Regions from separate parts of the Kitasatospora purpeofusca genome, predicted to be linked through region 2. Evidence: riboswitches for the same ligand, from Rfam matches in the RefSeq annotation. Region 2 holds a riboswitch; each other region holds the start of a gene.

Region 1 (4,624 bases), 7.9 Mb from region 2:
GACTGCCTGAGCACCGGCGGGCCGGTCGCCACCGTGACCGCCGTCGTCACCACCTCGGACATCGGAAATGCCAACGAAAGGATCGGTCTGAGCGTCTACCAGGGCCGCGGCCGCGACGGCGACCGCCTCGGCTTCTCCTGGGGCGTGGCCAACCTCGACATGGGCCCCGACCAGCAGCCCTACCAGCCGGTGGTCGGCACCTGCATGGCCCCTGCCCCGTTCGCCCCGGTGCTGCGGGGCGGCTTCAGCGTCCACCACGTCGAGCTGGAGGCCCCGAAGACGCCCGGCCGGTAGGGCAAAACACCGTAGCAGCGCCGTGGGAACGCCCGGCCGACCCCCCGGCCGAGCGTCCGTACGGAGAACCCGCCGAGCCGGTCCGAGGTCAGGGCGCGGTGATGCCCGGCTGGGCACCGGCGCCGAAGGACCAGCCCTCGACCTCGCCCGGAGCCGGGTTGTAGGAGCCCGCGCCGAGGTTGCTGTAGGACCACGGGCCGCCGTGCGCGGCGTGCCAGTACGACCAGTAGGCGGTGCCGGTGGGGTTGGTGCAGGTCGTCGGCAGGGTGTTGATCTTGCAGACGAAGCCCGGGAAACGCGGGTGGAAGGAGTAGGAGAAACCGGCGCCGGTCAGCGCGGCGAGGCCGCTGGCCGGGTCTCCCGAAGCACAGCCGGTCTCGATGCCGCCACCGAGGGCGGTGAAGTCGACGACCACGGTGACGCCGGAGGTGCCGGTGCAGGCGGCGGCCCGGGCCGGCGGGGCGGTCGCGGTGGAGACGCCGAGAAGGCCGGCGGTGAGGGCCGCGGCGGCGGCGAAGGCGCCGAGTGTACGGCGGGCGGGACGGGCGGAGGTGGTCATGGGCGTGCTCCTCGGGTACGGCGGGCGGCGGTGCGGGGTCACGGACGGGCGGCCGTCAGGGGCGCGCGGCCGGGGCCGGGCAGGCCAGGGTGGGGGCGGACGGGCGGGCGCCGTGGGCGCTGAGGCCGGCGAGGCCCTGACCGGAGAGGCCGAGGACGGCCTGAGCGGTGGCCCGGGTGGCGTTCGCGGGGTTGAAGCCACTCGCGTCATAGGCGACGGCGCCGCGCACGGCGGGGTCGGCCGAGCAGCCCTGCTGGAGCTTCACCAGGCTGCTCCAGCCCTTGAGGCCGCTGATGAACCGGCCGCCGGGGAGCAGGGCGGAGGTGGCCAGGCCGGTGCTGTTGGCGTTGGAGGTGGTGGCACCGGCCGCGGCGAAACCGCCGTCGGTGTTCTGGTGGGCCGTCAGCCAGTCCAGGCCCGCCTTGGCCTTGGCACTGCGGCCGGTCGCGGCGAGGGCCTGGGCCGCGAGGGCGGTGGCATCGGTGTCGGCGGTGCAGGTGGGCTGGCCGAAGGCGATCGGGAAGCCGCCGTCGGCACACTGGGCGGCGGCCAGGAAGTCGACGGCGGAGGCCGGGGCGCCACCGGGGGTGCGCTGGAGGGCGATCAGGGCCAGGGACTGGCCGAAGGCGTTGCTGTAGTCGCCCCACTGCGAGCGGTCGGAGAAGCGGCCGCTCGGCGTCAGCAGGGAGCGCAGTCGGGCGGGCAGGTCGACGCCGCCGAAGGCCGACGGGGCGGTGCCGCGCACCTCGGCGGCCAGCAGGAGCTTGGCGGTGGCACCGGCGTAGGCCTCGGTGGTGCCGTCGCCGAGGTAGCCGCTCAGGATGTCGGGCCGGGCGAGCCAGGCGGTGGCGCGGGCGGCGGCCTGGTCGGCGCTGCCGGCGGCGGCGAAGGCGAGCACGGCGTCGATGGTGAGGCCCTGGTCGGGGTAGGCGGTGCCGTCGAAGACCGACTCGAAGTGGTCGCCGTTGACGAGCTGGCGGGCCAGCCAACCGGCTGCCGCGGCGTCCGGACGGTAGGTGGAGGCGGTGTCGCCGGAGGTCGAGGAAGCCGGGGCGGTGACGGCCGGGACCGGGGCTGCCGCCCGGGCGGCGGTGGCCGCCGGGAGGGTGGCGGTCAGGGCCAGCGCGGATATCGCGAGCAGGCGGAGCGGGCGGCGGCGGAGCGCGGAGGCGGACATGCGAGGCCTTTCCGGGCCTGGGCGCACGGGCGGCCACCGGCGGCCGTGCGGGGCGAGCTGCCCGACGGCTCCGGGAGCCCCTGGCCGCAGACCACGACGGGAGGAGGGGACACACACCTCCGCCGACGGGTACTCGGGCTCGCCACCGACTTGCCGTCGGCGGCCTACCGTTGCGGGTCAGCGCCGGAATTCGACCGGACTTCCCCCGACGGCGGAGTCAGAACATGACGGCTCATGATGTCGGCTCGGCTGAGAGGGGGTCAAGGCCGGTTCGAGGGCGGATCGCCATCGGTGCAGCGGCACCTGGCACGGTGGCACGGCAGCAGGCCTGGGCACGGCGGCAGGACGGGGACGTGGTGACGGGGCGGGGGCGCGGTGGCAGGACCTCAGCGGCCGGGGCGCCGTGCCCGGCGCGCGACAGCCCGGGAGCCGCGCCGCGGCGGTCCGGGACCGGCGCTGCCACGGCGGGGTCCGGAGACCCGGTGACGGCAAGGATCCGCCCGGCCGCCGCAGGGATGCGGCGACCGGGCGGGAGACCGGGGCGGACGGGGTCCGGGCTTCGGGGTCGAGAGCCCTGGTGCGGACTCCGGGGCAGCCGCCTCCGGTCAGCAGGTGCCGGCCGCGCGCTCGCGCACGACCAGATCGGTGCGGCCCGCCGTGGCGTCCAGCCAGACCACCCGGGTGCCCCGGTCGGCCACCGGGGCGTACTGGCCGCCCCGGTTGCAGGACATCCGCTCGGGGGTGCCGCCGGTGAGCGGGAGCTGCCAGAGCTTGGGCAGGTCGGTGTTCTTGACGCCACCCGTCACCTGGCGAGCGGCCTCGGCGAAGGTGACCGCCCGGTCCGAGGCGGTGAGGCCGGCAATCCGGCGCGGCTCGGCGCCAGTGCCGGTGCCGGTGCCGGTGCCGGTGCCGGTGCCGGGTCGGGGGCCCGCAGGCAGGAGGTCGGTCACGCCGGAGCCGTCCAGCGCCCCGGAGCGGATCGTGCTTCCCTTCGTCCGGTCGAAGGGCGTCTCGACCCACAGCAGGCGGCCGCCGGCCATCCGGAGGCTGGCTACCGAGGTCCCGGCGGTGGCGTTCGCGTCGTCGACCACGTACTGGGCGACGACCTTGCCGGCGGCGAGCGAGTAGACGGTCGGCGCGCTCACCGTCCGCTCACCGACCTGCCAGCTCTCGGTCCAGGCGAGCAGGCCGTCATGGAGCGCGAGACCGGCGGCCTGGTGGCCCTCGGGCAGCGCGATCAGCGTCTCCGGGGCCCCGTCTCGGGAGAGTACGGGCCCACTGCGGCCGGTCGTGTGGTCCGACATCAGGAAGGCGACATCTCCGCCGGAGACCCGGACGTCGCCGAGGTACTGGTTCGGGCCGCGGTGGACGCTGCGCACCGGGCCACCGTTGAGCGGCCGGGCCAGCACCTCCATGCCCCAGGCCCCGTCGGCCCCCGGCCCCATCGCCACCCACGCGGCGGTCGTGCCGTCGGTGGCGGGCCAGCCGTGCGAGCGACCGTCCTCCGGGCTGAGCCGGGCGGGCTCGGCGGAGCCGACGACGGCGCCCGTGTACACGGCCATGCTGCCCTTGGCCCCCTTGCCCGCGGTGGCCACCACCCAGCGGCCGGCGGCGACATCCGGTGCCACGCTCTCGGTGGAGAGTTCGCGCAGCAGCGGCCGGCTGTCCACGCCGATCCGGCGCTGCCAGCCGTCCTTGATCCCGTGGGCGTCGAAGGCCCCGGCCACGGTGCGGAGTTGGGCACGGTCGAGACCGAGCGCGCGGCCTGCGGCGAGCACCGCGTTGCGGGCGTCGACGAAGTCGTCCAGCGGGGTGAGGTACTCGGCGAGCGCGCGGTAGACCAGGCGGTCGGCGAGGAGCGGGTCGAGGGTGCGCCGGATGTCCCACAACGCGCCCGAGACGATGGTGGAGTTGAGGTGCACGCCGCCGCTGTCGACCCCGGCGGGCACCCCGAGGTAGTCGGCGACGGTGGTGCGGCGGTCGTCCAGCCTGCGGCCGGCGCAGGCCTCGGGGGTGCCGGTGCGGCAGAGGTCCTCGCCGAGCAGCGCGGCCCTGGGGTCGGTCATCGGGATGCCTCGGCTGGTCACCTCGATGGCGTTGCCGAAGTAGTCGGCGACGGCCTCGTCGAGGGCGCCGGACTGGCCGAAGTCGACGAAGTCCGCGGTGTGCTCGACGACGCCGTGGGTCATCTCGTGGCCGGCCACGTCGCGCGCGGCGGAGAACGGGCGGTTGTTGCCGGTGCCGCCCCCGTAGATCATCTTCTGGCCGTCCCAGTAGGCGTTGTCCAGGGGCTCGCCGAAGCTGGTGACATTGACGACGGAGACGATCGGTCCTCCCTTGCCGTCGATCCCGTTGCGGCCCAGGCGGTCGCGGTAGAAGTCGTACACGGCGGCGGAGTTGAGGTGGGCGTCGGTGGCGCCGCTGGTACCGGTGGCCGCCGGGAAGTCCGTGGTCGCCGAGGCGGCCGGGCGGGCGTCGGCGGGCAGGGTGCGGAAGTCCAGCTCGTCCCGGCCCGCCGCGTCGTAGGTGGTGACGGTGGCGGGGCGGGTGAGGTCGACGAGCTGGTAGGTGCCGTCCGGGAGTCGGCCGATGTT
Region 2 (4,624 bases):
CGCCCGCCCCGGTCACCGGGTGGTCGAGGTGCCGGACGCCGAGCGCGACCGGACCACTCCGGCCTACACCGAGGCCGTCCAGGACTGGCGCCGCCGCCGGGCCGAACTGGTCGGCCGGCTCGTCGGCGAGGAACTGGGCCCGGACGGCACCGGCGCGCTGCTGGCCTGGGGCGACCCCAGCCTGTACGACAGCGTGACCGCCGTGCTGGACGAGGTGCTGGCGGCCGAACCCGGCGCGTTCAGCTACGAGGTGGTGCCGGGCATCAGCAGCGTCTCGGTGCTCGCCGCCCGGCACCGCACCACCCTCACCCGGGTCGGCCGTCCGGTGCGGATCACCACCGCGCGCCGGCTGGCCGCCGAGGGCTTCCCGCCGGGGTCCGAGGACGCGGTGGTGATGCTCGACGGGCAGGCCGCCTTCGACCGGATCGAGCCCGAGGGCGTGCACATCCACTACGGCGCCTACCTGGGCGGCGAGGACGAGATCCTGGTCTCCGGCCCGCTCGGCGAGAAGGCGCCGGAGATCGCCCGGCTGCGCGCGGAGGCCCGCGAGCGCAAGGGGTGGATCATGGATACCTATCTGCTGCGCCGCACCGAGGACTGACCGCGCCCGCCCCGGTCGGCCCTGACCGCGCGCCCGCTCCGCCCCGCCCCGGTCCGCGACGACCGGGGCGGGGCGGGTCGGTCGGCTCAGCCCGCGAGTTCCTCGCGCAGCCGGCGGGCGGCGCCGACCAGGCTGTCCAGCGAGGCGCGGGTCTCCGTCCAGCCGCGGGTCTTCAGCCCGCAGTCGGGGTTGACCCAGAGCCGCTCGGCCGGGATCGCGGCCAGGCCCGCCCACAGCAGGGCGAGGGCCTCCTCGGTGCTCGGCACCCGCGGGGAGTGGATGTCCCAGACACCCGGTCCGACCTCGCGCGGGTAGCCGGCGGCGGCGAGTTCACCTGCGACCTGCATGTGGGAGCGGGTGGCCTCCAGCGAGATCACGTCCGCGTCGAGCTCCTCGATCGCGCTCATGATCGCGCCGAACTCGGCGTAGCACATGTGGGTGTGCACCTGGGTGTCCGCACGCACGCCCGAAGTGGCCAGCCGGAACGACTCGGTGGCCCAGTCCAGGTACGCCGGGCGGTCCGCGGCGCGCAGCGGCAGGGTCTCCCGCAGGGCGGGTTCGTCGACCTGGACGACGGCGGCGCCGGCGGCCTCCAGGTCGGTGACCTCGTCGCGCAGGGCGAGGGCGACCTGGCGGGCAGTGTCGCCGAGCGGCTGGTCGTCGCGGACGAAGGACCAGGCGAGCATGGTGACGGGGCCGGTGAGCATGCCCTTGACGGGGCGGTCGGTGAGGTCCTGGGCGAAGCGGAACCAGTCGACGGTCATCGGGTGCGGGCGGGAGATGTCTCCGGCGAGGACCGGCGGGCGCACGTAGCGGGTGCCGTAGGACTGCACCCAGCCGTGGCGGGTGGCGAGGTAGCCGGTGAGCTGCTCGGCGAAGTACTGGACCATGTCGTTGCGCTCGGGCTCGCCGTGCACGAGGACGTCCAGGCCGGCCTTCTCCTGGTAGGCGATCACCTCGCGGACCTCGGCCTCCATCCGCTCCCGGTACGCGGCGGCGTCGATCCGACCCGCCGTCAGATCGGCGCGGGCGAGGCGCAGTTCGGTGGTCTGCGGGAAGGAGCCGATGGTGGTGGTCGGCAGCAGCGGCAGGCCGAGGCGGGCGCGCTGGGCCTCGGCGCGCTGCGGGTAGGCCTGCGGGCGGCGGGCGTCGTCCGCGGTGACGGCGGCGGTGCGGGCGCGCACGGCCGGGTCGCGGGTGATCGGCGAGCCGGCCCGGGAGGCGAGGTCGGCGCGGTTGGCGGCGAGGTCGGCGGTGATCGCGCCGGTGCCCTCGCGCAGTGCGCGGGCGAGCAGGGCGACCTCGGTGGCCTTCTGCCGGGCGAAGGCGAGCCAGCGGGCGATCTGCGGGTCGACGTCGCGTTCGAGGGCGGCGTCGATCGGCACGTGCAGCAGGGAGCAGGACGGTGCGACGTCGACGCGCTCGGCGAGGCCGAGCAGGGTCGCCAGGGTGGCGAGCGACTTCTCCAGGTCGTTGATCCAGATGTTGCGGCCGTCGACGACGCCGGCGACCAGCCGCTTGCCCGGCAGGCCGCCGACGGCGGCGAGGTCGTCCAGGTTTGCGGCGGCGGGGCCGGTGAAGTCCAGTGCCAGACCCTCGACGGGTGCCTTGGCGAGCACCGGCAGGGCCTCGCCGAGGCGGTCGAAGTAGCTCGCGACCAGCAGCTTCGGCCGGTCGGTGAGGGCGCCGAGCTCGCGGTAGGCGCGGGCGGCGGTGTTCAGTTCGGCCGGGGTGCGGTCCTGGACGAGGGCGGGCTCGTCCAGCTGCACCCAGTCGGCGCCGGCGGCCTTCAGGGCGGAGAGCAGTTCCGCGTAGACCGGCAGCAGCCGGTCGAGCAGGGTGATCGGCTCGAAGTCCGCCGCCACGCCGGGGGCGGGCTTGGCGAGCAGCAGGTAGGTGACCGGGCCGAGCAGCACCGGCCGGGCCGCGTGGCCGAGCGCGAGCGCCTCGGCGAGTTCGCCGACCGCCTTGGCCGGGTTCGCGACGAAGACCGTGCCGGGGCCCAACTCGGGCACCAGGTAGTGGTAGTTGGTGTCGAACCACTTGGTCATCTCCAGTGGCGCGACGTCCTGGGTGCCGCGCGCCATGGCGAAGTACCCGTCGAGTGGGTCGGCGTCGACGGCGGCCCGGTGGCGGGCCGGGACCGCGCCGACGGCGACCGTGGTGTCGAGCACGTGGTCGTACAACGAGAAGTCACCGGTGGGGACTTCGAGCACCCCGGCGTCGGCGAGCTGGCGCCAGTTCTCCCGGCGCAGCTCGGTGGCGGCGTCCCGGAGGGCGTCGGCGGTGACGGTGCCCTTCCAGTAGCCCTCGATCGCCTTCTTGAGCTCCCGGTTCCGGCCCTGGCGGGGGTAGCCGTGCACGGTCGCCCGGGTGGCCGCGGCTGCGGACTTCGCTGTCAAGGGACTCTCCTTCGCGAGTCTTGCTCCTCAAGTGCCCGGTGACGGGACGAGGGCGCGAAGGGACGACGAGCCGGACGGTGGCCGCCGCGAACGGACGTGCCTCAACCGCCTGCTGTGGTCGCCGACCCGCCCTCGAGGTCATCGGACAGCCGCCCGCGGTTCCTCCGCGGACGGGCAGCGGGCAGGTCTTCGGACTCGCGGGCACACCCACCCTCGTCGAGGGCGGACACCTACTGGCCGTCGCTTCCCGGGCCCGGCTCGGACCCAGTGCGTATGACGGCGGTCGTTCCCACTCACCGCTGCGGGGCAGTCCCGGACTGGCCAGTCGAAGGCGTCACCGGGTTCCCTCTTACGACGTCCTGCCTGGCGGGCAGGGCGAACCAGCTACGGGGTCAGCCTAGAGGCAAACCACCGGTCGGGGCGACGGATTCCACCGCGGTGTCCACGGATCGGGACCGACGGGCGCTTCGAGGTCCCGCCGGCCGGGGCGCTCCCGGCCCTGCTCGGCGGATGCCGGTCAGCGGCCGTCGGTCGGCCGCTGTCAGTCGGGCTGGAAGAACGCGAGCATCTTCCGGGCGGCGTCCGGTGCCCGCAGCATCGCCTGGATCTCCGTGGACATCCGGGCAGCAGCGGCGGTGCGTTCGAACATCTCGCGTTCGTACTCCGCCACGGCGGCCGGGAGGTCGTCCGGGTGCGCGGCGAGCGCGAGACCGAGCAGGGCGCCGTCGAGCAGCGCCATGTTGGCGCCCTGTCCCACCGGCGGCATCAGGTGTGCGGCATCGCCGACCAGTGTGACGCCGGGCGTCGACGGCCAGGTCAGGCCGACCGGGAGGGTGGTGATCGACCTCGGCACGACGGTGTCGTCGCAGGCCGCGATCAGCGCGGTGAAACGCGGGTCCCAGCCGGGGAGCAGCTCGATCAGCCTGGCGCGGGCGGCGGCCGGCTCGTCGAACGGGATCCCACTGGTGGCGAACCAGTCCTCGGCGGTGTCGTAGAAACCGAGGCCGATGCGGACTCGGCCGTCGCCGTTGCGCTGCGCCGCCAGGGACACTGCGCCGCCGAGCACCCAGTAGGTGCCGCGCCCGACCATCGCCGCGAGGTCGGGGTGGGTGCGGTCGATGTCGGGGATGCCGACCTCGACCACGTTGTGGCCGGTGTGCTCCGGGCGGACGTCGGTGAGCAGCGCGCGGACCCGGGAGTTCGCGCCGTCCGCGCCGACCAGCAGCTCGTACGTCGCGCTGCTTCCGTCGGCGAAGCGCAGCTGGCCGCCGTCGGCGGACTCGTACGCGCGCCCCCAGCGCACCGTGCCCTCGGGGAGGGAGTCCAGCAGCAGGTCGCGCAGATCGGTGCGGTCGACCTCGGGCCGCGCGAGCGGGGCGTCGTCGGGCGTGTCCTCCTGGAGCAGCAGGGTGCCGTCCGGCTCCAGCAGGCGCATGTCCTGGCCCTCGCCGCGGGCGATCGCGAAGAACTCGTCGATCAGACCGGCTTCGCGCAGCGCCCGCTGGCCGGAGTGGATGTCGAGCATGCCGCCCTGGCCGCGCGCGTGGCGTGACGACTCGCGTTCGTGGACGACGCAGTCGATGCCGTTCACGTGCAGCACCCGGGCGAGTGCCAGGCCGCC
Region 3 (4,624 bases), 1.6 Mb from region 2:
GCGGAAGGAGCGGCAGCGATCCGGCCGCCGGCACCCCGCCCTCGATCAGCTTCCACAGCGCGTCGGTGTCGGCGTGTTCCTCGATCAGTTCGCCCAGCCGGTCCAGCCGGGCCTCCCGCGCGTCGGCGAAGGAGATGTCCGGCGCGGGGACGAACGCCCGGCCGGCCGCCGCCGCGACCTCGCGCAGCAGCGCGCGCCGGAAGCCGTCGTTCTCCAGCGCGCCGTGCCAGGTGGTGCCCAGGACGGAGCCGACCCGGCAGCCGTCGAGGAACGCCTCGCCGCCCTCCGCGGTGACGATCCCGTGGTGGATCTCGTAGCCCTCGACCCGCTCGCCGAAGGCCTCGCCGACGGGCCGTCCGAGCACCTTCTCCACCCCGAAGCGCACCCGCGTCGGCAGCAGTCCGAGGCCCTCCACCGGGCCCGCCTTCGACTCGACCTCGTCCACGATGGAGCCGGCCAGCATCTGGTAGCCGCCGCAGACGCCGAGCACCGGCAGTCCGGCCGCCGCCCGGGCCTTCAGCACCGGCTCGAAGCCGCGCTCCCGCAGCCAGCCGAGGTCGGAGACGGTGGCCCGGGTGCCGGGCAGCACCACCAGGTCGGCGTCGGCCAGCTCCTCCGGCCGGGTGGCCCAGCGGACCAGCACGCCGGGCTCCTGGGCGAGTGCGTCCAGGTCGGTGAAGTTCGACAGCCGGGGGAAGCGGAGCACCGCCACCCGCAGCACGTCGGCGCCCAGCGGGCCGCGCGCGGCCGTCCGGTCGACGACGGTGGACAGGTCGAGCGAGTCCTCGGCGTCCAGCCACAGGTCCGGCAGCATCGGCAGGGTGCCGAGCACCGGACGACCGGTCAGCTCGCGCAGCATCTCCAGCCCGGGGGCCAGCAGCCGCGCGTCGCCGCGGAACTTGTTGACGAACCAGCCGGCCACGTGCCGCTGGTCCTCCGCCGACAGCAGCGCCAGCGTCCCGTACATCGCCGCGAACACGCCGCCCCGGTCGATGTCCCCGACCACGACGACCGGCAGGCCGGCCGCGGTGGCCAGGCCCATGTTGGCGATGTCCCGGTCCCGCAGGTTGATCTCGGCGGGCGAGCCCGCGCCCTCGCAGACCACCACGTCGAAGCGGGCGCGCAGGTCCGCCAGGCACTCCAGGGCCCGTTCCAGCAGCAGCGGCTTGCGCTCGCGGTAGTCCAGCGCGCCGACCTCGGCGACCGGGCGGCCCAGCAGCACCACCTGGCTGCGGCCGTCCGCGCCGGGCTTGAGCAGCACCGGGTTCATCGCCGCCTCCGGCTCGACCCGGGCGGCCTGCGCCTGCATCGCCTGGGCGCGGCCGATCTCGGCGCCGTCGGCGGTGACGAAGGAGTTCAGCGACATGTTCTGCGCCTTGAACGGCGCGACCGCGACCCCCTGCCGCGCCAGCCAGCGGCAGATGCCCGCCGTGACCACGCTCTTGCCGGCGTCCGAGGTCGTCCCGGCGACCAGCAGTGCCTTGCTCATGCCCGGTCCCTCCGCTTCCTGATCAGAGCCGCCCGCAGCAGCAGGTGCCCGGCGACCGTCGTACCCAGGGCCAGCGCGCCCACCCGCCGCGAGAGCACGCAGGCCCGCTCGATGTCGTCCACCCCGACCGGACGCAGCTCCTCGCCGAGCACCGGCCGGTGCTCGGTGCGCTCGCCGTACTGGAGCGTCCCGCCCAGCCGGACGCCGACGGCGCCGGCGAAGGCGGACTCGGCCTGGCCGGCATTGGGGCTGGGGTGCGCGGAGCCGTCCCGCCGCCAGACCCGCCAGGCGGTGCGCGGTTCGGGGGCGGCGGCCACCGTCAGCAGCGCGGTCAGCCGGGCGCCCGGCCAGCCCGCCACGTCGTCCAGCCGGGCCGAGGCCCAGCCGAACCGGGCGTAGCGCGGCGAGCGGTGACCGACCATCGCGTCCAGGGTGTTCACCGCGCGGAAGGCCAGCAGCCCCGGGGTGCCGGCCACGCCGCCCCAGACCAGGGCGTTGACCACGGCGTCGGCGGTGTTCTCGGCCACCGACTCGACCACCGCGCGGGCGATCTGCTGCTCGTCCAGGGCGCTCGGGTCGCGTCCGCACAGGTGCGGCAGCCGCTCCCGGGCCGCCGTCAGGTCACCGGCCGTCAGCGCGCGGCCGACGGTGCGGGCCTCCCGGGTCAGCGAGGTGCCGCCGAGCACCGTCCAGGTCGCGGCGGCGGCGAGCGCGGCCCGGCCGAGCGGACGGCGGCCCAGCAGCCGGTCGGCGGCCACCGCGCCGGCCGCGACGGTGCCCACGCACAGCGCGGTGAAGGCAGTGCCGACGGCGCGGTCGTCGCGCCACAGCAACCGCTCCAGCCGGCCGGCGGCGCCGCCGAAGCCGGCCACCGGGTGGCCGCGGCGCGGGTCGCCGAACCGGGAGTCGGCCAGGTACCCGGCGACGGCGCCCGCGCCGAACGCGGCGGCCCGGGTCAGCGGGCGCACGGCGTGGCGCAGGGCAGGGTGGGAGGCGTGGTCGCTGGTGCGCTCGGGGGGACGTCCCGGCCCGGCGGGGCAGCCTGCATCGCGTGCGTGTCCTCACTCAGGGTCCGCGCCCTGGATCGACGTACCGGGGGTGAGAGTCTCCTGGCTCCCGGGTCGGACGCGCTCCCGGGCCTTCCGGCGGCCGTAAACGGCCCTCCGTGGCTGAACTCCGGTCGTGCTCCCCGGTGACAGTGGCGGGACCGCGCCGGACTCGCACCGGCTTCCTCTGCTTGCCTCCGTAATGGCTGAAGGATCCCATCACGGGCCCGAAGGGGGAGTCAACCGAGGTCGCGGAGGGGTTGGTCACACGCCGGAGCCCTTCCGGAGCCCTGCTGACAGCAGTCCGGGCGCCCGCCCCGCCGCCCGCCCCGCCACCCGCCGCCGCCCGCTGTTCCCCCGTCGCTACCTCCGAGCCCGCCCGCCGCCGGACCGCGCCCCGCTGTGCGATCCTCCACCCCCGCCGGGCGGCGCGCCCGGCCCGCTTCGTGCGTTCGTCGGCTGGGGCACCACCCGGCGCCGCGCCTAGCGTCGGGACCCATGCGACCCCAGCGCCCCCACCTCTTCGCACGTCCGGCCCGGTCGGCCCCGCCCGCCCCGCCGCCGCCGGTGCCGTTCTCGCCCGCCGCCGTCCGCGCCCACCGCGCCGCCCTCGGCCTGACCCCGGAACAGGTCGCCGAAGGGATGGCCGCGCACGGTGTCAGGCTGCTCCCGGCCCACGTCCTCGGCTGGGAGAACGGCGGGCCGCCCCCCGGCGAGGAGGAGTTCCTCGCGCTGGCCCGGGCGCTGTGGTGCCCGCCCGAGCGGCTGATGGGCGTCCGCCCGGCGAGCCTGCGGGAATTCCGGCTCGCCCGTGAGCTGAGCCCGGACGGCGCGGCCCGCCGGATCGGCGTCCCGGCCGGGGAGTACCGGCGGGCCGAGGCCACCGGGTGGTGGGACGGCGACGCCGGGCCGACGGCCGCGCTCGCGCACGTGCTGGGCCTGACCCTCCGGGAGCTGGTCGCCGCGACCGGCCGCCGGGAGGAGCTGGACCGGCGGCTGCGGCGCTGCGTCGAGGGCCGCTGGCAGGCGCAGGCCGGCGCGATCGTCCGGATCGTGCCGGTGGACCGGGCGGACCTCGACGCGGTGCTGCCCGTGCTCCAGGAGGAGCGGCAGGTGCCCGCCCACTGGGGGGCCGGCGGCTGGGGGCCCGCCGAGGGGGCGGCCGCGCCGTCCGACGCGGTGGTCCCGCCGGCCGGTCGCTTCTGGGAGCTGCTCGCCCGACGGGAGCCCGCGATCCCCGTGTGAGGACCCGTCCGTTCTGGCAGTCTCGTTCCGACGGACCCGGTGCGACCTTCCTCACGTGGCAACCCGTACGGCCGTGTCCTGCTGGCCCGGCCGGGTCCCGGCCAGTGGACTGGGCTGTGACGTGGGTCCGGACACCGGTCGGCCCAGAACCGAGCAGCGGGGAGCGAGTATGCGTTGGGGAATCGCGGCCACCGTGGCGGCCGCCGCGGTCGGCACCGGGGCGGCCGTCCTGGTGATCGGCCGCCGGGCCTCGGAGCGGATGGTCCGCCCGGCCGGGGCCGCCCGGGAGCGGTCCGGTCCGGTCGTGGTCCAGAGCCTGGGCGCCGGTCGGATCACCTTCACCCGGAGCGCGGCCAGCGAGCGTCCCGGCCGCTGGGCCGTCGAGTGGGGCGAGGACGGGCACGCCGTCGTCGAGGAGGTCCTGCACCGCGACGAACAGGGCGTCACCCGCCGACTGGCCCGCGCCGACCGGGGCACCCTCACGGCCGGCACCGAGGTCCGCTTCACCCCCCGGGTGTACCTCGGCGACCCGGCCTCGGCGCTCGGCCTGACCTTCGGCGAGACCGCCGTCGAGGGCGAGCTCGGCGCGATGCCCGCCTGGTGGCTCGACGGCAAGCGCGGCACCTGGGTGATCCTGGTGCACGGCCCGGGCACCGACCGCAGCCAGGTGCTGCCCGTGCTGCCCGTCCTGGAGCGGCTCGGCCTGCCCGCGCTGGCGGTCACCTACCGGGGCGACGCGGGCGCGCCGGCCTCCCCGGACGGCCTGGGCCACTTCGGCGAGACGGAGTGGCGGGACGTCGAGGCGGCGATCCGGCTGGCGCTGGACGGCGGCGCGGGCCGGGTG

What was found. Region 2 has a riboswitch for cobalamin ahead of metE (5-methyltetrahydropteroyltriglutamate--homocysteine S-methyltransferase). Riboswitches for the same ligand answer to the same signal wherever they lie in the genome.
Region 1: it holds a riboswitch for cobalamin, as region 2 does, so the genes downstream of both, OG715_RS02975 (prenyltransferase/squalene oxidase repeat-containing protein) here and metE (5-methyltetrahydropteroyltriglutamate--homocysteine S-methyltransferase) in region 2, are expected to answer to the same signal.
Region 3: it holds a riboswitch for cobalamin, as region 2 does, so the genes downstream of both, OG715_RS30480 (cobalamin biosynthesis protein) here and metE (5-methyltetrahydropteroyltriglutamate--homocysteine S-methyltransferase) in region 2, are expected to answer to the same signal.

The regions. Positions count from the first base shown of each region.
Region 1 is NZ_CP108561.1:647,410-652,033, forward strand. It holds gene OG715_RS02965 (hypothetical protein) at 1-294, shown strand, start outside; gene OG715_RS02970 (flagellar hook-length control protein FliK) at 383-853, opposite strand; gene OG715_RS02975 (prenyltransferase/squalene oxidase repeat-containing protein) at 909-2,030, opposite strand; cobalamin riboswitch at 2,138-2,258, opposite strand; gene OG715_RS02980 (M4 family metallopeptidase) at 2,636-4,624, opposite strand, start outside.
Region 2 is NZ_CP108561.1:8,506,854-8,511,477, reverse strand. It holds gene cobF (precorrin-6A synthase (deacetylating)) at 1-601, shown strand, start outside; gene metE (5-methyltetrahydropteroyltriglutamate--homocysteine S-methyltransferase) at 688-3,003, opposite strand; cobalamin riboswitch at 3,167-3,403, opposite strand; gene OG715_RS37025 (FAD-dependent oxidoreductase) at 3,545-4,624, opposite strand, start outside.
Region 3 is NZ_CP108561.1:6,950,904-6,955,527, forward strand. It holds gene OG715_RS30475 (cobyric acid synthase) at 1-1,489, opposite strand, end outside; gene OG715_RS30480 (cobalamin biosynthesis protein) at 1,486-2,457, opposite strand; cobalamin riboswitch at 2,573-2,771, opposite strand; gene OG715_RS30485 (helix-turn-helix domain-containing protein) at 3,034-3,780, shown strand; gene OG715_RS30490 (alpha/beta hydrolase family protein) at 3,950-4,624, shown strand, end outside.